DNA from 2 places in the Lysinibacillus sp. OL1 genome. Region 2 is predicted to be linked to the other one. Evidence: riboswitches for the same ligand, from Rfam matches in the RefSeq annotation. Region 2 holds a riboswitch; the other holds the start of a gene.
The links. Region 2 has a riboswitch for cobalamin ahead of EW028_RS15660 ((2Fe-2S) ferredoxin domain-containing protein). Riboswitches for the same ligand answer to the same signal wherever they lie in the genome.

Region 1 (4,388 bases), on a different contig from region 2:
AACAAACTAATTGCTATGAGGTTTTAAAAAGAACAATTGAGCAAAAGGTTATATACACAAATAAAAGCATGCTCTTTAGTGAGGCGAAAAAGAAGTCAGTAGAAAATTTGTTCATAAGTAATGAAAAAGATCCGTATATGGAAAAGTTTCTACATATATTACAGGAAGAACCGAAAAATGCTTATCTGTATATCAAAAGGTTATAAGAAAACCTTAACTAAATTAGGGAGACAGAGTATTATTTCATGAAAATATTAGGTGAGGTATTTAAGTATACAAAGCCATACAAAGCAAAATTATTTCAAGTAAATATTTTGATGGGCATTTCTATGATTTTAAGTATAGTACACCCCCTTTTATTTGGTAAATTTATTGATTCTATAACAGTAAAAGACCTCAATTCAGCATTCATAATTATAGTGTTTATGGCTTTTTTGTTTCTTTTTAATTTATTTTTTAAAGTAATCCAAAAATATTATTTAACGAAATTTGCCTGCTATCTACAAATGGATATTAAGTTAAAGATAATAAAAAGAATCATGGCTATGGACATGGATGAGTATCAATTAAAAGCAAAAGGTGAACTGATGAATAAAATAGAAAATGATACAAAGGCATTTTCTGAAGTAGTATCAGAGTTTTTAAATATTGTTGTAGATTTTATCAGCATAATAATTGTGTTAGTAATATTGATAAATCTTAATTTTATTTTAGCTAGTATTTTATTCATAGCTTGTCCTTTAGCACTTATCATTTTTAAATATTATGGAAGAAAAATAAGGATGATGGATACTGCCATCAAAGAAGATTTAGATTCTTATTTAACCTATTTGGGAGAATTACTGTCATCATTTAAATTATTTAAGATATTTAATACTGAGACAAACGCAATAGATAACTATCAAAAGAAAATTACCTTATTATACAAAAATACTCTTGATAAAATGCGTTTAAGTATAAAATCAGCATCAATAATAGAATTAATAAACTTTACAAGTTATTTGATTATCCTTATTATAGGTGCCTACTTTATTTATAAAGGAAGCCTCACGTTAGGAGTATTAATAGCATTCACTACCTATGCCAATAACTTTAGTCAGTCATTTTTAAGATTTTCTCAACTAAATTCATTTTTACAAGAAGCAATTGTGTCTGTAAATAGAGTAAAAAACTTAATGCAAGACAATAAATATCATCTAAAGAAATTAGAAGTACCTGACTATGTAAATTCTTCGCATCATTTTAGAAAAGATAAAATAGTATTACGGAATGTAAGCTTTACCTATACTAATGCATTATCTCCAGTTTTAGAAAATATAAATCTCCAAATACCTTTGAAGAAAATTGTATTGATTAAGGGAGAAAGCGGATCAGGTAAATCGACATTATTGAATATATTATCAGGTTTATACATTAATTATCAGGGTGAAATATTTCTATCCAATCAAAATATTAGATATATTCCTATTGATGTTTATAGAAAAAGGGTATGTTTGGTAACGCAAGAGCATTTTATAATGACAGGGACAATAAGGGAAAATTTGTTATTAGCAAAGCCGAATGCAACGGACGAAGAATTAATTCAAATTTGTAAAATGGTTAACATTTATTCATATATAGAAACGTTGGACTATAAATTTGAAACTCTTATAGGGCATAACGGGCTTGAATTATCTACTGGGCAACAGCAAAGACTTTCAATAGCAAGATCGCTTCTAAGAGATGCGGATATCTATTTGTTTGACGAGATTACTTCTGCGCTTGATAAAGACAATCAAATAAATATAGAAACATTACTTTTATATTTAAATAAAGAAAAACAAAAGACTGTTATATTGGTTACTCATCACCCTGTTTTAATAAGTGAAGCAGATAAAATTTTTGAAGTTGATAAGCATCAAGTGAATGAGAGGGATTCATTAGTTGTTACAAGCTCTTGATAAGCCTATATTGTTTGAATAGGTGGTGTTACTAAGTTAACACTCAAAAAATTTTTTCCTCTTGACACTAAAAAAGTTGTAAAGTAGATTTAACATAATTACATAAAAGCAATAGGTGCCCACTAGGGAGAATAGGGAATAAAGTGAAAAGCTTTAGCGGACCCGCCACTGTATAAGGGAATTTCATAGTGTATGCCACTAGCAAATTGCTGGGAAGGTACTATGAGGTGTTGAACTTGAGCCAGGAGACCTGCCTACATGCTTTAGAAGATATAGATGATGGAAAAGTCTGTAGTTTATTTGTCATGACAATAAACTACAGACTTTTTATTTTGTCTTAATGAGAACGAGAGGAGAAATAATCATGCAATTATTACAAGACACGATTCAAAACATTCAGGGGGCTGATATGAAAAGTATGGAGCAAGCCAGAAAGCGGATTGATGCGCTTTGTAAGCCCCCAGGTAGCTTGGGTAAACTAGAATCACTTGCCGTACAGCTCTCTGGTATAACAGGACAATTATATCCGATGGTCGACAAAAAAGTGATGATTGTCTGTGCTGCAGATCATGGTGTTTGCGAGGAAGGTGTAACCACGAATCCACAAGATGTTACGGTCTTTCAAACATTAAATTTTCCTAAGGGGGGTACAGGCGTTTGTGCGATTGCTGGCATTACCAATGCAAAGGTGGTCACAGTAGATGTTGGGGTAAAAGGAGATATTCCACTTGATGCAGGTGTCCTTATTCATAAAATTAAATATGGTACAGATAACATGGCACAAGGTCCCGCTATGACCAAACAAGAAGCCATTCAATCGATAGAAGTAGGAATCCGTGTGGCCACTGAGGAAATCATAAAAGGTGCTGATGTACTTGGGACTGGAGAAATGGGCATCGGCAATACAACACCAAGTGCTGCGATATTAGCTGTTTTGACGGGATGCAACCCTATCGAAGTAACGGGGTTTGGTGCAGGAGTAGGCCAAGGAGGCATTGCCTATAAAGCGGCAGTTATTGAAAAAGCAATTACCTTAAATAAGCCTAATCCAAATGATGTTATTGATGTTCTGGCTAAGGTTGGAGGGTTAGAGATAGGGTCGATGACAGGTATTATTCTTGGCGCAGCTGCCCATCTTAAACCCGTTGTCATTGATGGATTTATTTCGACTATAGCCGCCCTCATTGCTTATAAGCTCGAACCAAAAGTAATCGATTATATCATTCCTTCCCATGCTTCAGAGGAACCAGGGGCAAAAATTGCCGCTGCCTTACTAGGCATTGAACCAATGTTGCACATGAATATGCGTTTAGGCGAAGGTTCTGGAGCAGCCTTAGCCTTTCCTATTTTAGATGCAGCTTGCTCGATGATGAAAAACATGGTGACTTTAGAAGAATCAATGCAGTTGTTAAAAAGATAAAAACAATAAAACAGCCAATGACTTAATTTTTGGTCATTGGCTGAATGGTATTTATGCACGATTTAATTTTCGTAATGGCAAGCGCCACTTCATCATATAGGAAAGAATACGTAAAGCTGTAATTACTGCGAATAAAATATAAAGGAAAATATCCCCTGTAAAAACCTCGAAGCCGATTAACAATCCAGCAAGAGCTGCCCAAACCCCATAAACTTCATCACGGAGAACTAATGGTTTTCTTCTAGCTAATAAATCTCGTACAATTCCACCACCTGAACCTGTCAAAACAGCAGCTACAATGACTGCGCTTACTGGCATATCAAGCTTGACAGCATAGAGTGCGCCTTGAATTGCGAATGCTGATAAGCCAATCGCATCTGTGAAGTTACCCCAACGATGCCAATGTTGAATCAGATGATGGGGAAAAATAAAGAATATCGTAATCGCAGCAAGCGCTATTTGAAACATCATATCCTGTCCCCAAAGTGTTGTGACAGGTAGTCCAATGAGTAAATTTCGGATAGCTCCTCCACCAAAAGCAGTCACAATACCAAGTATATATACACCGAATAAATCGTATTCTTCTTCCATGGCAATAATTGCCCCCGAAATAGCAAAGGCAATTGTTCCTATAATACTAAAAACCTCCCAAGCCATCCCTTTCACCCCTTCTATCAATAAATAAACTTTTTTAAAAGTTAAAAGACTTTTTACGTAACAGAATCTATGAATTTAATAGCCAAAATCGGTCATTAAATACGCTTCTTGAAATGAGTCCGCACATTAGCTTAGCGTAAAATGCCCTTAGAAACAATAGGCAAGTTTTACAGGTGCACATACAAATTGATAAAATGTGATTAAAATAAAGAAAAACATTCGTCAAAAGCGTTCATATAACAGTAGTTGGTTAGGGAATTCTAGAGTGATTGAAGTCAATTTAGATAGTCAATAAATCTTACTGATTGAAATGCGAGACATTATGAAATGGAGAAGAAAGAATGACGTTTACATCAAAGTTATCAACAGAA
Region 2 (19,572 bases):
GCTGCGGCGATAATACCTGCCACATGTGTTCCGTGATCGCCTGAATAGGTAGTATTAGCAGGTGCTGCTGCATTATAGGGTGGGAGTACTTGTGACTTTAGATCGGGGTGTTTAAAATCTACACCAGAATCAATGACAGCAACTGTGACATCATGGTTGCCTGCTAATTCTAGTGCCTTATCCATTTGCAGTAAGTTTAAATGATACATCTCTTGTTTTTTAGGATCAGCTTCTTTATTAAAAGAATGATAGATGTAACTAGGAGATACACTTGATATTCCGTTTTGCTTTAAATAGTAAGAGACGGCTTTTTCGATCGATACGCCTTTATTTAGTTGTACAACATCATACCCTAATGAAGGAATGGAGCGGATGACCTTGGAGCCAATTTTTTTATGTACGTTTTTATCAAGACCTGAATGCTTGATAACAATTGTATCCTTACTCATCCATTTTTCTTCATTCTTCTCTGTTTGTTTCGCACTGTTTGCCAGCATGTTTTTCGCTTTATGCTGAGGTGCCTCAGCAAAGGCAGAAGCAGTAGGAACCATGAGTGCAGCAGATGCTACAACAGCGACTGATTTTTTATACCAACTTTTCAATTGTTATCTCTCCTTGGTGTTATAAATTAAATCTCGACTATATTAATACGGACAAAGATTAGAAAAGTTTCGTAATGTAGGAAAATTTTTCTTTGCTATTTTAATTTTTGGTAGGTTTAACGAAAAAACCTAGCATTGTTAAAAGCTTTAGATCATTTCTATTAATTGTTGTAGCTCCTGCTTGGAACGAGGGATGTTGATATTTTCCTGCAATAGCTTCTTTTTTTGCAAAGCTATGACCATTTCAAAAATCCATGGACGTTCAAGATGCGCGCGATGTAACAATTCGTCTTCATAAAACAAGGTGATTGGATCACCGTTATAAATAATTTTTCCAGCCTCCATAACAATGATTAGATCTGCCCATTCATAGGCGAGAGGTATGTCATGGGTTGCTAGTAAAATGGTTCTCTCACCATCATCTAATTTGGCTAAGTATTGTAATACTTGTGTAGCATAATAATTATCAAGACCTGCTGTTGGTTCATCTAACAAAAGGACAGAGGGCTCCATCGCTAAAACACCTGCCATTGCTACACGTTTTTTCTGACCTACGCTTAAAAAATGAATGGGTTTATCAAGCAAATCTTCCACTTCGGTTTGCGCAACGGCCCATGCTATTTTTTCTTCCGTTTTTTCAGTAGACCAGCCGAGATTCAATGGGCCAAATGCTATATCTTGCTTGACGGTCCCTGAAAAAAGCTGATGATCTGCATTCTGAAAAACAATGCCGACTTTTTGGCGTAGGGCCTTTAAAGCTTTTCGACTATATTCCAGATCGTTGCCTTCGAATACAATCGTTCCAGCTGTAGGTTTTAAAATACCGTTAAGATGCTGAAATAAAGTCGATTTTCCTGCGCCATTATGTCCGAGTATGGCGATTTTTTTACCTTTTGGAATGTCTAATGTAATATCTGACAACGCCTTCGTACCATCCGCATAGGCATAAGATAATTGGTTGAGTTCAAAATAAAATGCTGTCATGTAAAATACCCTCCATATACGATGAGGACTAGTAAAATAGCTGCCATGCCTAGCCAATTTTTCTTGCTATAAGAGCCCATCTCTTGCCAGTAGACGGCCTCGCCTCCACGTGATTGCATGGCATTGTTGAGCTCTCGGCTACGCTGAAACATTTCCACAAATAATGCCACAATAAGCATGGAGACAGAGCGTAGCCATTGCATCGGTGAATGATAGCCAAGACGTGCTTGCTGGGCGAGATGTATATTTTGCATGCTTTCTAAAAACATAAAAATAAAACGATAGATTAGTTCGACGAGCTCCACTAATAAAGAGGGGAGTCGCCATTGTCGTAGCACATAACATATTCCTTGTACGGAAGTGGTTAGAATTAAAAAGTATAAACAACTAATGCTGCCAAGGACAATAAAGAACAGCTGTTGCGCTGCTAACACACTTGCATTCCCGATAAAGACAGTCCAATTCCTAAATGTAAACGACCAAATATGGGCAGGGAGTGTATTCGTTGATGATGTAAAGGAAAGTAAAATAGATACGAGACTTGTTAATAAGAAAAAGCTAGGTAGCAATAATAATTTGCCGTAGTATGCAAGCGGAATTTTTGCACCTAAAATGATAAAAGCACTCATTACAAAAAATGTAATGAGTGAAAGTCGTTCATCTCTCATGATGAGCGTTATGAGAAGTAGTCCAAGTGAAAATATCATTTTTTCTAGCGGATGAACGGACGCTAGCTTATTCAGATAGGCATACTTATCAATGAGTAACATAATGGTTAACCTTCTTTGTGTTTGCCACGCATATAGCCGATGAAGTAGCCAATAAAGCCAGCTCCTATAGCTGCCTGTAGCACGAATAATAAGCTTTCGATTTCACCACTTGGTGGCTCCCATAGACTTTCAAACCATGGTTCATATTCCGCATTAATTTCACCAATAGCTGCTTCTGCTTCTCCATCAGCACCACCAAATTCAGCACCTTTTTGTATGAATAAGGGAATGATGGCTAACAACACAACAATTGCTAATAACAATAAATTTTTTTTCATTTGTTAATGTGCCTCCTTTGTTGAGAAAACACGTAACGTTTTTAATTCGCTAACATTGTATTTTTTCAAGAAATTCATCACAATGACCGTTAAAATTCCTTCACTCACTGCTAAAGGAATTTGAGTTAAGGCAAAAATACCTGCAAACTTTGTAAAGGATGCCATAAAGCCTCCAACCTCTGAAGGAAAGGCTAGTGCTAGTTGTACAGAAGTCACAATGTATGTACCTAAATCACCAAGCATAGCTGCAAAGAATATGGCTAGTGAAAATGACAACCCTACTTTTTGAGCCCCTTTAAAGACAAAGTAAGCAATAAAAGGACCAACAATAGCCATAGAAAAGGCATTAGCCCCTAAAGTTGTAATTCCTCCATGAGCTAATAATAAAGATTGAAATAATAAAACGATTGTTCCAATTACACTCATTGCTAGAGGGCCAAAGAGTACTGTCCCAAGTCCTACACCAGTTGGGTGAGAGCAACTACCTGTAACTGAAGGGATTTTTAGGGCGGATAGCACAAAGGCAAAGGCTCCTGAAAGCCCCAAAAGCATTTTGGTTTCAGGATTTTCATCAATGGTTTTTCGAATAGAACGCAATCCTAGAATGATAAATGGGATAGAGATCACCCACCAAAAAATAGCCCATTCGATTGGTAAAAAACCTTCCATGATATGCATGGCAAAGGCACGTTTTGGCACGATTAAAAAGGCCAGTAAAAAATAACTAAGTTTCCACCATGATAATGTCAAAAAGCTTTCCTCCTAACTAATTAATAGATTTTTAGAATATTGCGTGCGTAATTAAAAAAAGCACTTCTCCTTAGGTGGAAAAGTGCATAGCTAAAAAAGCAAATAACAGTCTCATCTGCTAAGCCGCACACCTATCCTCGTAGGTTGAAACGATCACTTATTTTTCGGCAGGTCTCCTGGCTCTAGTTCAATGCTTTATAGGTCTTCCCATCCGTTGGACAGTGACATATTCTATAAAGCTCCCTATTACAGTGGCGGGACCGCGCCGGACTCAAACCGGCTTCCCTTTTAAGCAAAATGACAAGCACTTTGCACCGAAAAACATTCAAATTGTGAGATTTCACGACAAAGTGTAACATGAATTTCCATAAATATGCTATACCTTTTATGAAATTTTTTAAATTAAAGGTCAACGGTGAATATTCTGATAAAAGTTTGTGCGCAAATTATATAGATTGTATAAATTTCATACCTAGTTCCATTCAAAATTGATAAATTTGTCATAAATTTTTAAAGAAATATTGAAATTTTAAAATAATAAGATATGATAAAGACAGTTTTCTATTTAAAATTCTACTAAAAATTTCATATAAAACGTCAATAAGTGCTCGAATAGCTCGAGATAATAGGGAAATTGGTGAAAATCCAATACAGCCCCCGCTACTGTAATAGCTGATGAAATCGCAAAGCCACTGGTACAAACTTGGGAAGGTGCGACAGTAAAATGAAGCTTAAGTCAGGAAACCTGCTTATTTGATTGTGCATGCAAACTTTTCGGAGGGAGAAGTTGAAGCGAAAGCGGGTACCTGTATTTCATTCTATTCGTTTTTATTTGGCTTCTACAAAACCTTTACTCTTCGTTATAGAGTAAAGGTTTTTCTTTTTCCAAAAAGCAAATGAGGGGAGACAGAACATGACAACTTGGAATTTAGAGGGGATGAAAACACATCTCTTTATTTGCAATGGCAGTAGCTGCATGAAAAAGGATGGGGAGGAAATTACCTTAGCCATTCGAGATGAGATACAGCGGCAAGCACTCGATCAGGAAATACATACGACAAGAACGCGCTGTAATGGACGCTGCAAGGATGCTTGTGTGGTAATCGCTTATCCTCAAGGAAACTGGTATCGTGTGCCATCAACAGAGCATGCTAGAACACTAGTACAAGATTTACATCATGAATCCTTATACAACGAACATGTCTTTACACTTCGTGAAGGTACATTACAGCGTACTGCTCAAACAACTGCCATTAAAGGGATCGAAAAGGTGAAAGAGGGGTAACAACATGGCGCAAAAAGGAAAAATTTTCGTAGTAGGCTTTGGACCTGGAGATTTTAAGCATATTACGACACGTGCAGTAGAGGCTTTACAACAAAGTGATATGATTATAGGCTATAAAACCTATGTAGAGCTGATTCAAGATTTAGTAAGTGCAAAATCGATTGTTAGTACAGGCATGACAGAAGAAGTGTCGCGTGCACAGGAAGCCGTTCGTCAAGCCGAAGCAGGGAGCATCGTCTCAGTAATTTCGAGTGGTGATGCAGGCGTCTATGGCATGGCAGGATTAGTCTATGAGGTGTTAATTGAGCTAGGCTGGACAGAAGCTACAGGAATTGAAGTAGAAATTGTTCCTGGGATTTCTGCGATTAATTCATGCGCTAGCATACTTGGTGCACCTATTATGCATGATGCTTGTACAATCAGTTTGAGTGACCATCTAACACCTTGGAATTTAATTGCAAAGCGTGTCGAGGCAGCTGCAATGGCGGACTTTGTCATTGCTTTATACAATCCTAAAAGTGGACGTCGAACAAGACAAATTGTCGAGGCTCAACGAATACTCTTAGAATATCGTTCGCCAGACACACCAGTTGGGCTTGTGAAAAGTGCCTATCGAGAACGTCAAGAAGTGACCATGACAACACTAGCAGAAATGCTAGAACATGATATTGGTATGCTGACAACTGTCATTATCGGGAATTCGTCAACATTTTTCTATGACAATAAGATGATTACGCCCCGCGGTTACCAACGTAAATATACCCTGGGTGAAGAGAAACAGCCATTACGTCCACATCAACGTTTACGCGAAGAAAATGAACCTTGGGCAATGAACCAAGAGACAGGAACAGCGCGAAATGACTTTACGGCTGACCCTAATGCAGGGCGCTTTAATAAACCCAGTATAGCCGCTACGCCAAAGCCGAAAAAAACAGCTCTTGAAATGGCTACAGCGGCACTTGCAATGGTAAAAGGGACAAGCGCAGTCAAAATAACACCGAAGCTTGTACAGCAAAAAATAGAATCTATTTTTGAATTAGCAGTAAGTCCTGGTGTAGCCAATAAGTTTTTTACTCCCCAGCAAATGATGACGTTAGCGGAGGTCGTTGGGGATGAGGGGACGATGGAATACACACCAGATCATCAAATTCATTTGAAAATACCAACGACTGCCCCTGAACAGATCACAGAGAAATTACAGAAAGTAGGGTTTTTATTAGCCCCGATTGGTGATGTGTTATCACTGAAGGCTTGTGATTTTTGCTACGGTGAAAAGGCTGATTCAATACCATATGCAGAGGAAATACAAGAAAAACTAGGCGGTATGTCCTTACCGAAGACATTAAATATTGGCTTTAATGGCTGTGGGATGGCCTGTTATCGGGCTGTATTTGATGATATTGGCATCGTCTACCGCAAAAGTAAATTCGATGTCTTTATTGGAGCAAAACCAGTCGGTCGTACAGCACACGCAGCACAGCCTGTTGTAGAAGGGCTGGAGCCTGAGCAGCTGATTCCACTCATTACAGATATTATTGAAGAATATAAAGCAAATGCTCATCCAAATGAACGCTTATTTAAATATTTTAAACGTGTGAAAAAAATACTGCATTTTACGTATCAAGATATGTCTTCCAAAATAAAAGTAGAGCCAGCTCCGTGCGGCGACTAGTAAGGAGTAGAGAGATGAAAGCTATTTTATTTGTCGGCCATGGGAGCCGTTTAGCAGCAGGAAATGATGAGGTTCGTACATTTATCGAACAAATGACACCTCGTATTGATGAACAATTTTTAGTGGAAACTTGTTTCCTTGAATTTGCTTCACCTAACATCGAAGAAGGTATTACAAACTGTGTGAAAAAGGGAGCTACAGAGGTACATGTAATTCCAATCATTTTACTGCATGCAGGCCATTCAAAGCTGCATATTCCAGCGGAAATCGAGCATGCGCGTGAGCATTATCCAGCGATTACCTTCACATATGGTCAAACAATTGGTATCCATGATGAAATCTTTGCCATTTTACAAGATCGCCTAGCTGAAATTGGCTTTAATTCAGAACAAGAGCAGGAAGACACAGCGATTTTATTGATTGCACGAGGTGGCAGTGATCCATCTGCTAATGGTGATTTTTATAAAATCACGCGACTTTTATGGGAAAAACTACCTGTAAAATACGTAGAAAGTGCTTTTATGGGTGTCACAGATCCACGAGTTGAAGAAGGAATTGAACGTTGTGTCAAACTAGGTGCAAAAAAAATCATCATGTTACCATACTTTTTATTCACAGGCATTTTGATGGAACGCATGCATGGCATGTGTGAGAAGTTTAATGAACTTTATCCAGATTGTGATATTCAAATTGCTAACTATTTTGGCTACCATGAACGGTTACAAAATGTTTTATTAGAGCGTATTGAACAGGCAATCAACGGTACATCAACAGGTATGCAAGATCTAGAAGATTATCGCGCCTATGCGGCAGTACATGGACATGCACATCATCATCACCATCATGATCACGATCATGGACATGCGCATCATCATCACGACCATCACGATCATGACCATGACCATGACCATCACCATCATGACCATCACGATCATGGGCATGACCATCACCATCATGACCATGACCATCATCATGAAGAGGAGCCGGTAAAATGATTTTCATGTTAGCAGGGACAAGTGATGCAAGGGATCTAGCCCTTGCATTACAAAGCGCAGGTTATGCGGTAACCGCTACGGTCGTCACTGAATCGGCAGCCTCTAGTCTTGCTGACGTTGGCCTGCCACATTTAATCGGTAGACTGACAGCTGAGGAAATGGCGACCATCATGACAGAGCAGGGCTATCAATTGGTGGTAGATGCCTCTCATCCATTTGCGGAGGAAGCCTCTAAAAATGCGATGGCAGCGGCAGAGCAGGCAAAGATTCCTTATATTCGCTATGAAAGAGCTCATGAGCATTATGCCCATCCTTTGATTACTGTTGTAAAGGATTATGAGGAGGCAGCTCAGCTAGCTGCAGAAAAACGCGGTGTCATTATGCTAACGACAGGTAGTAAAACACTCGCTACATTTACAAGGGTTTTACAGGGCTTAGAAAATACAAGAGTAATCGCTCGTATGCTTCCACGACTGGATAATATGGAAAAATGTGAGGCACTTGGCGTGGCGCAGCGAGATATTGTGGCTATTCAAGGTCCGTTTTCAAAGGAATTAAATGAAGCTCTATTTCGTCAATACGGAGTGACGTTGATGATTACCAAAGAAAGCGGTAAAGTGGGCTCAGTTGATGAGAAGCTAGAGGCAGCTCTCGCATGCCAGATTGAAACGATTCTTATTGCACGACCAAATATACAGTACGGCCAACAATATTCAACATTTGAAGAAGTATTACAGGCTGTTGAACATACAATTTAGGAGGCATTTTCCATGGATTTTAAAACAGATTTTAAACCATTAACGGTAGACCCAGATAAAATTTACGATTACAGTTTCTCTATTATTGCAGAGGAAATGGGCGAGCATGACTTCTCAGAAGATGAATGGAAAGTTGTACGTCGCATTATCCATGCATCAGCTGATTTCGAGCTAGGTCGTAGTGTCATCATTACACCAGGTGCTATTGAAGCGGGTATCAAGTCTATTCTTGCAGGACGTCATGTCATTGCAGATGTGCAAATGATTGAAAGTGGCTCTGGTAAAAAGCGTTTCCAAAAACATGGCGGTGATTTGCATTGCTATATTGCGGATGAAGATGTATCAATAGAAGCGAAAAAACAAAATACAACACGTGCCATTATTTCGATGCAAAAGGCATCCAAATTACATGAAGGTGGTATTTATGCCATTGGTAATGCACCAACTGCATTGCTGGAATTGATTCGATTAATTAAAGAAGGGCTAGCAAAACCAGATTTAATTATCGGTATGCCTGTTGGTTTTGTGTCAGCAGCTGAGTCAAAAGAAGAGCTGCTTAAACTAGAAGGGATTCCGTACATTACAAATGTTGGTCGTAAAGGCGGTAGTACAGTGACGGTTGCTGCTTTAAATGCCATCTCACTTTTAGCGGACGAACAGGCGAAAAAATAATGGAGCGGAAGCCAAAAAAGGACCCCAAGGACATGCGTCACGGTTATACGACGGGAGCCTGTGCAACTGCTGTATCAAAGGCTGCACTGCTTGCTCTTATTACTAAGGAGGAGCAAGAGACAAGTACGATTCATTTACCTATTGGTCGAGATGCAACCTTTACAATTGAAAAATGCATATTTGAAGAAAATGCTGTCAGCTGTGAAACGATTAAAGATGCTGGTGATGATCCTGATGCGACCCATCAGGCACTCATCGTTGGCACAGTGAGCTGGGCAGATACACCTGGGATTCATTTAGATGGAGGTATTGGCGTCGGGCGTGTCACAAAGCCTGGCCTGCCAGTGCCTGTCGGAGAGGCAGCCATTAATCCTGTACCCCGTAAAATGATTTATAGCACGGTCCAAGGTGTGTTGGACGAATTTCACATTACTCGAGGCGTGAATGTGGTGATTTCTGTACCTAAGGGAGAGGAGATTGCTAAAAAAACGTTAAATGGACGACTCGGTATACTTGGGGGCATCTCAATCTTAGGCACAAGGGGAACCGTCGTGCCTTTTTCGAGTTCTGCTTATATGGCCAGTATTGTCCAAGCTATTAGTGTAGCGAAAGAGGCTGGCTGTGAGCATTTAGTGGTGACAACAGGTGGACGAAGTGAGAAGTTTGCGATGAAACAATACCCACATCTAGCAGAAGAAGCGTTTATTGAAATGGGTGACTTTGTAGGTTTTACATTAAAGCATTGTAAGCGTCTAGGCATCAAACAAGTTTCACTCGTTGGGATGATGGGGAAATTTTCTAAAGTCGCACAAGGAGTCATGATGGTGCATTCCAAAAGTGCACCAATCGATTTTAATTTTTTAGCACAACTGGCAGAGGATATAGGGGCAGATAGAGAAACGATAGCACAAGTTCTAGAGGCAAATACAGCTTCACAAGTAGGTGAGATGATGATGGAGAAGGGCTATGATGCGTTCTTCCATCGTTTATGTGAGGCTTGCTGCTATTCCTCTATCCATCATATTAAGGGCGGTTTAACGCTTTCCACATCGATCTATTCGATGCAGGGACAATTATTAGGAAGGGCTGATGACATTGCATCGATCGATGAAGTTGATTGGGATCGGGGATAACGGATTAGCAAGCTTATTACCGCAATACCTTCAGTGGATTGAAGACTGTGAGGTACTTGTTGGTGGTGAGCGAGTACTTGATTTTTTCTCAGACTTTAGGGGTGAAAAAATCTTGATAAAAGGAGGTCTTTCAACACTTGTTGAAAGATTGTCTGAAGAAACAAGAAATACCGTGATTCTTGCATCTGGAGATCCATTATTTTATGGCATCGGAGGCTATTTAGCAAAAAAGCTACAAATAGAGGTTTATCCCTATATGAGCTCTGTCCAGCTGGCCTTTGCGAAAATGGGAGAGAGCTGGCAGGATGCTTACGTAACGAGTATTCATGGACGACCAATGAAGGGCTTGGCACAGCGAATTGATGGCAAAAAGAAAGTAGCACTTTTAACAGATGCAGAGAATAGTCCGAATGCTCTTGCTCGATATTTAAAGCATTTTGGTATGACGGAATATCGTGCCTTTGTAGCCGAAAATTTACAGGGCGACAACGAAAAAAGTGGCTGGTACTCGCTCGATGAAATGGAAGTTACTCATTTTTCTCCTTTAAATGTCGTGGTTTTAAAACAAACAATAGCACCGAAACGCTACACACTTGGGATTGATGATGAGGAATTTTCACAACGAAAGCCAGATAAAGGACTTATTACGAAGAAAGAAATTCGAGTTCTAAGTTTGCAAGCCATGCAGCTTCAACGGGATAGCATTATTTGGGATATTGGCACATGTACGGGATCCATGGCTATTGAGGCAGGTAAGCTTGCTCCTGAGGGACAAGTTTTTGCCGTAGAAAAAAATGCTCCTGATTTAGAAAACTGTCTTCAAAACCAACAAAAGTTTCGAGTCGATATAACTGCTATCCATAGTAAAGCACCAGAGGGTTTAGACAACTTTCCAGACCCTGATGCCATTTTCATAGGGGGCACTGGTGGTGAAATGGTTGAGTTACTGCAATTATGCTGTCAGCGTTTAAAGCAAAATGGGCGCATTGTCTTAAATGCGGCGACTATTGAAAATTTATATAAAGCTGTTGAGGCATTTAAAGCTTGTGGTTTTGCTGTTGACATTTTACAGGCTCAGCTGGCACGCAGTAAACCAATTTTAGATATGACACGCTTTGTGCCATTAAATCCAATATACATTATTTCCGCTTATCGAAAGGAAGAAAATCATGAGTAATCTAGGAATTTTATATGGCTTGGGCGTTGGTCCTGGCGATCCAGAATTAATTACAGTAAAGGCATTTCGAGTGATTCAGGAATCACCTGTTATTGCTTACCCAAAAAAGTTAAAAGGCAGTAAAAGCTATGCCCATCGTATTGTAGATGTGTATATTAATCCAGAAGAAAAAGATATGCTTGGTCTTGTATTCCCAATGACGAAAGATGAGGCTGTTTTAGAACGTGAATGGACAAAGTCAGTAGAACTTGTCTACGAAAAATTACAAGCAGGCAAAGATGTAGCCTTTGTTACAGAGGGCGATCCATTATTGTATAGTACGTTTATTCATATGATGAAGCTAATGCAGGACAAGCATCCAGATGTTGAAATTCGCACGGTACCAGGGATTTCTTCATTTAACGGCTCTGCATCGCGCTTAGGCATTGCGTTAGCGGATGGTGATGATCGTGTTGCGATTATTCCAGCGTATGACAATTACGAAGCTATGCGTGAAGCGATTGAAACCCATGATGCTGTTGTTTTTATTAAAGTGGCGAAAGTGATTGATTTAATGCTTGAAGTGCTACGCGATTTAGATTTATTAGATAAAGCATCCGTGGTGACAAAGGTAACATCTGATGAAGAAATCATTTGGGATGTGCGTGAGTTGGATGGTGTCGATTTAGAATATTTAACATTAATGGTGGTGCGTAAATAATGAAAAAAATCTATATTGTCGGCGCTGGTCCTGGTGATCCAGATTTAATTACAGTCAAAGGTTTACATATGTTACAAACAGCGGACGTTGTCATGTATACAGATTCTTTAGTGAGTGAGGACCTTATTGCGAAAGCTAGACCAGATGCTGAGGTCATTCGTACAGCTGGTATGCATTTGGAGGAAATGGTTGCTGTGATGGTGGACCGAGTCAATGCTGGGAAAACAGTGGCACGTATGCATACAGGAGACCCAGCGATGTATGGTGCCATTATGGAGCAAGTTGCACTATTAAAAAAGGAAGGCATTGGGTATGAAGTCATTCCAGGAGTTAGCTCTGTATTTGCATCGGCCGCTGCAATCGGAGCTGAGCTAACAATTCCTGATCTAACCCAAACCCTTATTCTAACACGTGCAGAGGGGCGCACACCTGTACCAGAATTTGAAAAGCTACGTGATTTAGCGAGCCATCATTGTACAATTGCCTTATTCCTTAGTGCAACGCTGACGAAGAAAATTGTCAAAGAGCTACAAAATGCTGGTTGGGCTGATGACACGCCTGTAGCAGTTATTCAACGTGCTTCATGGCCCGATCAAAAAATCGTACGAACAACTTTAATCGAATTAGATGAAGCGATGCGTGTGAATGGTATTCGTAAGCATGCGATGATTTTAGCGGGCTGGGCATTAGATCCGAACATTCATGATAAGGATCAATATCGTTCGAAGTTATATGATGCAAGCTTTACACATGGCTTTAGAAAAGGTGTGAAGACGAGTGATTGAGTTACAAGAGGGTGTGTTACCAGAGGTTGATCAACGTAATCCTTATGCCGTTGTAGCTATTACGAAGCATGGTGTCCAAATAGGACGTCGTCTGCAGCAAACCTTTGCAGCAAGTGATTTATATTATATGAGTAAATTTGAACAAGGCGATGAAGGAGAAAAGCATATTCAACTATTTACAGGAACAGTGCGTCTGCTATTGCCAACACTTTTTAAGCAATATAAAGGGTTAATTTTAATTATTTCACTAGGGGCAGTTGTACGAATGATTGCACCGATTTTAAAGGATAAAAAGACAGACCCTGGCGTTGTGGTGATTGATGATCGAGGGGAAAATGTTATTAGCGTATTATCAGGGCATTTAGGTGGGGCCAATGAGCTAACACACGAGGTGGCAGCTGCACTTGGTGCAAATCCGATTATTACAACGGCTTCTGATGTACAAAAGACGATTCCAGTTGATTTATTTGGAGCCCGCTTTGGCTGGGTATGGGATAGTGCGGATAAATTGACACCAGTTAGTGCATCTGTTGTAAATGAGGAACATGTAGCCATTGTACAGGAAACAGGCGAACGTGATTGGTGGATGCGTGATACACCGATGCCAGAGCAAATTAAAATCTATCCATCCACACAGGCAGCCATCCAAGCTACTCCCCATGCCACATTATTAATAACAGATCGAATCATTGAACCTGAAGAAGAGGTTCTTCTAGAAAACGGTGTTATTTATCGCCCAAAATCCATTGTGCTAGGAATGGGCTGTAACCGTGGTACATCTTTAGAGGAAATTGAACAAGTAATCGATGAAACCTTGGTAGAGTTAAAGCTTTCGAAAAAAAGTGTGAAAGCCTTATGCACGATTGATTTGAAGAAAGATGAGCAATGTTTCTTAGAGATTACGAAGAAATATGATTGGGAGTTCGTTACGTATACACCGGATGAATTAAATGAAATCGAATTTCCATCACCCTCTGAAACAGTCTTTAAATATACAGGTGCATACGGCGTGAGTGAACCAGCAGCTATGCGCTATGCACAGGTTTCATCACTTCTATTAGGGAAGAAAAAATCGGGTAATGCTACGATTTCAGTTGCTAGATATCTATTTTAAGGAGGAAGTCCATGCAAACAAATCGCTTTGTACTAGCTGGTACGGGCAGTGGTGTAGGCAAAACTACTTTTACCATTGGACTGATGAAGGCACTTCAAAACAAAGGGAACGTGGTGCAGGGCTTTAAATGCGGTCCTGATTATATCGACCCAACCTATCATACAGCTGTAACGGGCAGAATATCACGTAATATTGATAGCTGGATGTTCTCACACGAAGCAGTCCGTGATATTGTGGCACGTGCAAGTATAGATGCAGATGTGTCCATTATTGAAGGTGTGATGGGCTTTTATGACGGTAAAAGCCCTTTATCTGACGCTGGGTCTGCTGCTGATATTAGTGTAGTGACAGAGAGTCCTGTTATTTTAATTGTCAATTGTGCTAGCATGGCACGTAGCGTAGCAGCAGTTGTGAAAGGCTTCCAATTACTATCAGATAAGCCGAATATCGTTGGTGTTATTGCGAACCAGGTTGGTAGTGTCGGTCATTACGAAATTGCGAAGGCAGCTATTGAACAAGAATGCGGCATACCTGTTATTGGCTACCTAAAGCGTGAGGAAGGGATCGATATCCCGAGTCGTCATTTAGGGTTAGTACCTGCTATTGAAAGAGGAGAGCTAGATTCATTTTTTGATAAACTAGGGAACCTGATGGCGGAAACGATTGATTTGGATCAATTAATACATTTAACAAAGGCTCCTATCTTGCAAGAATCAGGCCATTTATTTAGGGAGGAGCCTTCACGAAATATTTGTATAGCAGTTGCAAGAGATGCAGCTTTTAATTTTTATTATGAAGAAAACTTGGCTTTGTTACGTGCGAAAGGTGCGACACTACAGTTTTTCTCACCGCTTGCGAATGAGCCTGTACCAGCTGAAGCAGATGGCTTGTATATTGGTGGTGGCTTTCCTGAGGAATTTGCAGAGTCACTTGCTACCAATACAGTCGTTAAAGACTCTATTCGTCAAGTCATTGCGAAAGGTCTTCCAACATTAGCTGAGTGTGGGGGCTTTATGTATTTAACAGAGGCCATTACAAATAGCCATGGCGACCGTTATGACATGGTAGGGGTAATTCCTGGAGAAGTGGCGATGCAAACAAAACTAGCAGCACTTGGTTATCGTGAAATTTTTGGCACAGCCGATAATTTCTTAATTGGTGCTGAGGAACAAGCGAAGGGCCATGAGTTCCATTATTCCAAATATAGTGGTTCTCACAATACAGCAGCCTATGAAACGATTGGTCGTTTTGGCAAAAAGAAAGAAGGCTATCAAGAAGGAAATTTAGTGGCTGGCTATACTCATTTCCATTTTGTATCAAACCCAAAGCTAGTTGACAATTGGTTAACAGCTTGTAAGAAGGTGAAAAGTAATGACTAATTATTTTCCTATTCATATCAATCTAGAATATAAAACAGTAGTGATTGTAGGCGGGGGTCACGTGGCAACGCAGAAGGTAGCATCCCTGTTACCAGCAAAGGCAAACATCGTGATTGTCAGTCCAACCTTACATGACACATTACAGTCACTTGCAGAGTCAGGGCAAATTACTTGGAAGCAAAAGGAATTTGAACCTCGTGATTTAGATGATGCCATTCTCATTATCGCTGCAACGAATGTGACAGCTGTGAACGAAGCCGTTCAAGAAGCAGCACAGCATTGGCAATTAATCAACCGCACAGATAAACAAAGTGAAAGTGATTTTATTACGCCTGCTACTGTTCGCCGTGGTCCATTGGTGGTAACTGTTTCGACATCGGGAGCAAGCCCAAGCCTAGCCCGCAAGATTAAAGCAGATTTAGAAGAGCAATTCGATGATGCTTATGATGACTATGTATGCTTTTTACAGCAAGCTCGATTAATGATTGCTGCTCAGTATGATAAAGGTCCACAAAGACGTGCGGCATTACAAGCATTGCTAGAGCCAAACATCCTTGAATGGACACGTCATGGTGAGATCGATCGACGAGAAGCCTATTTACAACAACTATTGATGGGAGCAACGCAATGAAGGATGGAATCGTATATATCGTGGGAGCAGGTCCTGGCGATCCGAAGCTCATTACTGTGTATGGACTGGAATGTATTCAAAAGTCTGATGTAATTGCTTATGACCGTCTTGTAAATCCTAAATTGCTTGATTTTGCAAAAAAGGATGCGGAGCTAGTTTATTGTGGCAAATTACCTGGGAAGCATCATCTCATTCAAGAGGAAATAAATGCATTACTCGTGGAAAAAGCACAAGAAGGTAAAATTGTTACACGCCTCAAAGGTGGCGATCCCTTTGTTTTTGGACGAGGCGCGGAGGAAGCTGAAATATTAAAAAATCATGGCATTGCCTATGAAATCGTTCCGGGGATTACAGCGGGAATAGCAGCTCCTGCATACGCAGGAATTCCAGTTACACATAGAGACTTTGCGACAAGCTTTGCCCTTGTAACTGGACATGGTCGTGAAGAAAAAGGACAAGATTTTTTGAATTGGCCCGCATTAGCTACGGGTATAGATACCGTTGCCTTTTATATGAGCGTTGGTAATATTGCCTACATTGCTCGCAAATTAATCGAAAATGGACGGAAGGCAACAACGCCAGTAGCAGTCATTGAGTGGGGAACAACTGCTCAGCAACGCACGATTACAGGGCCGTTAAATGAGATAGCTAGCATCATTGAGCGTGAAGGGTACCATAATCCTTCTATGATTGTGGTTGGCGAGGTTGTCAATGTACGTGAAAAAATTCAATGGTTTGAAGAGCAAGGACTTACCTTTTCATAATCATTTCTTATAAGCGCACAAGGAGGAAGTACTATGACTGTCACGGAAGCATTAAAAAAACGTCGAGCAATTCGTAATTACACGACACAACCAGTAGAGAAAGAAAAAATTGAGCAAATTTTACAGGCAGCAACCTATGCACCGAATGACCGGATGCGTGAGCCCTGGCATTTTTATGTCATTCAAGATGAAGCCATGAAGCGTTATGAAGAAATGGCAAGTGCTTATTTACATGAACGCTTTCCCACGAAGCCAAATTTAGTGGAAAGTTCATTAAAGGTTGTACAAACAACCCCTGTAGCCATTGTGGTGACAGCTGACATAGTAGAGGGAGACACAGATGCGACAGAAGATAATGTCTTTGCTGTATGTAGTGCCATTATGTCTATGTGGTTGACAGCAGAGGAGCTAGGTCTTGGCTTTGTTTGGCGTACACGTGGTGTTGGCCTCGTACATGATCCTCGTATGCATACGTTTATTGGTGCAAGCGACGCTCAAAAAGTAGTTGGTACAATATTTATTGGCTACCCACAGGAGCAAGAACAAACCGACAAGAAACGAACACCGTTTGCAGAAAAGACAACATGGCTGTAAGGAGGCTATCAGCATGGCAAGAAAAGGCTTGTTTTTAGTATATACAGGTGAAGGTAAGGGCAAAACGACTGCATCACTTGGTGTTACATTGCGTGCGGTTGGTCGAGGCTTAAATGTGCGTTATATGCAGTTTATCAAATCCCCAGAACGTACTTATGGAGAGCAAATTGCCCTTCGAAAGCTAGGCGTAGAAATGGAACAAATGGGCATAGGGTTTACATGGACAAAAACACCTGAGGAGCATCGAGCTGCATTAGCGAAGGCTTGGAAAAAAACGAAGGCAGCTCTACAGGATGACAGCATTGATTTATTGGTCTTAGATGAACTGAACAATGCCCTAGCGATCACCAAGTTTCCAATCGATGATGTTCTTCCCCTAGCAGAAGTCATTGAGGCAATCCTACATCGCCCTTCAACAATGCATTTGGTTGTCACAGGGCGAAGTGCGAATCCGGCATTACTAGCAATGGCTGATTTAGTGTCAACCATTGAGGCGACAAAGCATTATTATGATGAAGGGATTCCAGCGGTGAAAGGGCTTGAATTTTAAAGCCCTTTGCAATTGCTGGAGGAAATACACACAAAGCGAAAACGAATACATGCGTTCTGCCATAGAATAATTACGGAGGAGAGTGACTATGCCAGCAAAATCAATCATGATTCAAGGAACAGCTTCCGATGTTGGAAAAAGTATGATTTGTACTGCACTATGTCGTATATTTTCAGATGATGGACTGAAGGTAGTCCCATTTAAATCACAAAATATGGCTCTTAATTCATTTGTTACAAAGGATGGCGGTGAAATCGGCCGTGCACAAGGGGTACAGGCAGAGGCAGCTCGTGTTGTTGCAACGACGGATATGAATCCTATTTTGCTGAAACCGAAGCAAGATATGATGTCAGAGGTTATCGTTCATGGTAAGCATTTTTTAAATATGGATGCCAAAAGCTACCGCAATAATTTTGTGCAAGAAGCGATGCCAATCGTAGAAAAATCAATACGCACGCTTCAACATACATATGATGTTATTGTCCTAGAGGGCGCTGGTAGCCCAGCAGAAATTAACTTAAAGGATCGCGATATTGCTAATATGCGAATGGCTCATTTAGCAGATGCAGCGGTAGTCCTCGTTGCTGATATTGATCGTGGCGGTGTCTTTGCCTCGATTGTTGGTACACTGGCATTGTTAGATGAGGGAGAACGAGCACGTGTGAAGGGATTAATTATCAATAAGTTTAGAGGCATGCGTGAATTACTGGATGATGGTTTGGCATGGGTGGAGCGCGAAACGGGTATTCCGGTACTTGGTGTGATTCCTTATGTCGATGTCAATATTGAAGCAGAGGATTCTCTTGCATTATCGTCACTACGTTTTAAAAAACCAAAGCCAGGCGAATTTGCTGTAGATGTAGCCATGATTCGTTTACCTCGTATTTCAAACTTCACCGATATTGATCCATTTTTCGATGAGCCTGAGGTGGGTGTACGTTTAATTGGTCATGTCAATGAATTAGGTACACCAGATTTACTCATTCTGCCAGGAACGAAAAGTACAATGGATGATTTAGCTTGGCTAAAAGCACAGGGCTTCGATCAAGCCATCACACATTTACGTGAGTGCGGTACTAAAATTATTGGCATTTGTGGCGGTTTCCAAATGCTTGGTGAAACATTACTTGATCCAGAAGCGGTGGAGGGGAATGGTGAATCTGCAGATGGTCTTGGGCTATTACCGATGGAAACCATTTTTGTAGGCAATAAAAAAACGGTGCAAATGACAGGCGTAAGAGGGCAGGACACATTGACAGGCTATGAAATCCATCTAGGACGTACGAAAATTTTACGTGATGCGGTATCACCGTTTTTACTGTTAGAGGATGGAAGAGAAGATGGAGCGGTTAGTCAAGATGAGCAAGTGATTGGCACGTATTTCCACGGCTTGTTCCATAATCGTCCCTTTACCCGTCAGCTCGTCAATGAAATACGAGTGAAAAAAGGGCTAGCAGCTTTACCAGGTGATGTGAAAAGTGACGCAGAACGAAGAGAAGATGCCTATAATATGTTAGCCGACCACGTTCGAGCAAATCTTGATATGAAAAAAATATATGGAATATTATCGTTAGAGGTATCTATATGACGAGAAAAGGACCGTTAGCCATTAACTATGAGGCATTATGGCAGGAAGGCATGAAGGACTGGCATGGCAATATGCCTGAACGAATGGTGAATGATCAGCTAGAGGAGCAATTTTGGGCCCAATCCGTGGCACGTAAAAAAGTGGGCCAAACAGATCCTTATGCTGCATTGATTTTTCAGGAGCTTCAAAAAAAGATTGAACCTCAGCATTCTGTATTAGAAATTGGTCCTGGGTGGGGCAATTATACATTTCCATTAGCTGATAAAGTAAGGAAGCTCACGTGTGTAGATAGCTCGGAAAGCATTTTACATTACTTACAACAGTGTATACCGCAGGAGGAGCACGTTTCCTATATTCATGCAAAGTGGGAAAGTTTAGAGGATGATGAGAT

Region 1: another riboswitch for cobalamin. It lies ahead of cobT (nicotinate-nucleotide--dimethylbenzimidazole phosphoribosyltransferase); the one in region 2 lies ahead of EW028_RS15660 ((2Fe-2S) ferredoxin domain-containing protein).

What each region holds. Positions count from the first base shown of each region.
Region 1 covers NZ_SJDS01000001.1:5,572-9,959, forward strand. Annotated here, with positions in the region: gene EW028_RS00025 (ABC transporter A family member) at 1-206, shown strand, start outside; gene EW028_RS00030 (ABC transporter ATP-binding protein) at 246-1,940, shown strand; cobalamin riboswitch at 2,037-2,212, shown strand; gene cobT (nicotinate-nucleotide--dimethylbenzimidazole phosphoribosyltransferase) at 2,305-3,360, shown strand; gene EW028_RS00040 (trimeric intracellular cation channel family protein) at 3,412-4,017, opposite strand; gene EW028_RS00045 (methionine gamma-lyase family protein) at 4,359-4,388, shown strand, end outside.
Region 2 covers NZ_SJDS01000008.1:160,248-179,819, reverse strand. Annotated here, with positions in the region: gene EW028_RS15685 (S8 family serine peptidase) at 1-602, opposite strand, end outside; gene EW028_RS15680 (energy-coupling factor ABC transporter ATP-binding protein) at 750-1,586, opposite strand; gene cbiQ (cobalt ECF transporter T component CbiQ) at 1,583-2,356, opposite strand; gene EW028_RS15670 (energy-coupling factor ABC transporter substrate-binding protein) at 2,362-2,634, opposite strand; gene EW028_RS15665 (energy-coupling factor ABC transporter permease) at 2,638-3,384, opposite strand; cobalamin riboswitch at 3,534-3,718, opposite strand; cobalamin riboswitch at 3,970-4,151, shown strand; gene EW028_RS15660 ((2Fe-2S) ferredoxin domain-containing protein) at 4,298-4,669, shown strand; gene cobJ (precorrin-3B C(17)-methyltransferase) at 4,674-6,341, shown strand; gene EW028_RS15650 (sirohydrochlorin chelatase) at 6,356-7,336, shown strand; gene cobK (precorrin-6A reductase) at 7,333-8,094, shown strand; gene EW028_RS15640 (precorrin-8X methylmutase) at 8,107-8,766, shown strand; gene EW028_RS15635 (cobalt-precorrin-5B (C(1))-methyltransferase) at 8,766-9,899, shown strand; gene cbiE (precorrin-6y C5,15-methyltransferase (decarboxylating) subunit CbiE) at 9,874-11,076, shown strand; gene cobI (precorrin-2 C(20)-methyltransferase) at 11,069-11,776, shown strand; gene cobM (precorrin-4 C(11)-methyltransferase) at 11,776-12,561, shown strand; gene EW028_RS15615 (cobalt-precorrin 5A hydrolase) at 12,554-13,675, shown strand; gene EW028_RS15610 (cobyrinic acid a,c-diamide synthase CobB) at 13,687-15,054, shown strand; gene EW028_RS15605 (precorrin-2 dehydrogenase/sirohydrochlorin ferrochelatase family protein) at 15,047-15,685, shown strand; gene cobA (uroporphyrinogen-III C-methyltransferase) at 15,682-16,449, shown strand; gene EW028_RS15595 (nitroreductase family protein) at 16,483-17,043, shown strand; gene EW028_RS15590 (cob(I)yrinic acid a,c-diamide adenosyltransferase) at 17,057-17,593, shown strand; gene EW028_RS15585 (cobyric acid synthase) at 17,682-19,181, shown strand; gene EW028_RS15580 (class I SAM-dependent methyltransferase) at 19,178-19,572, shown strand, end outside.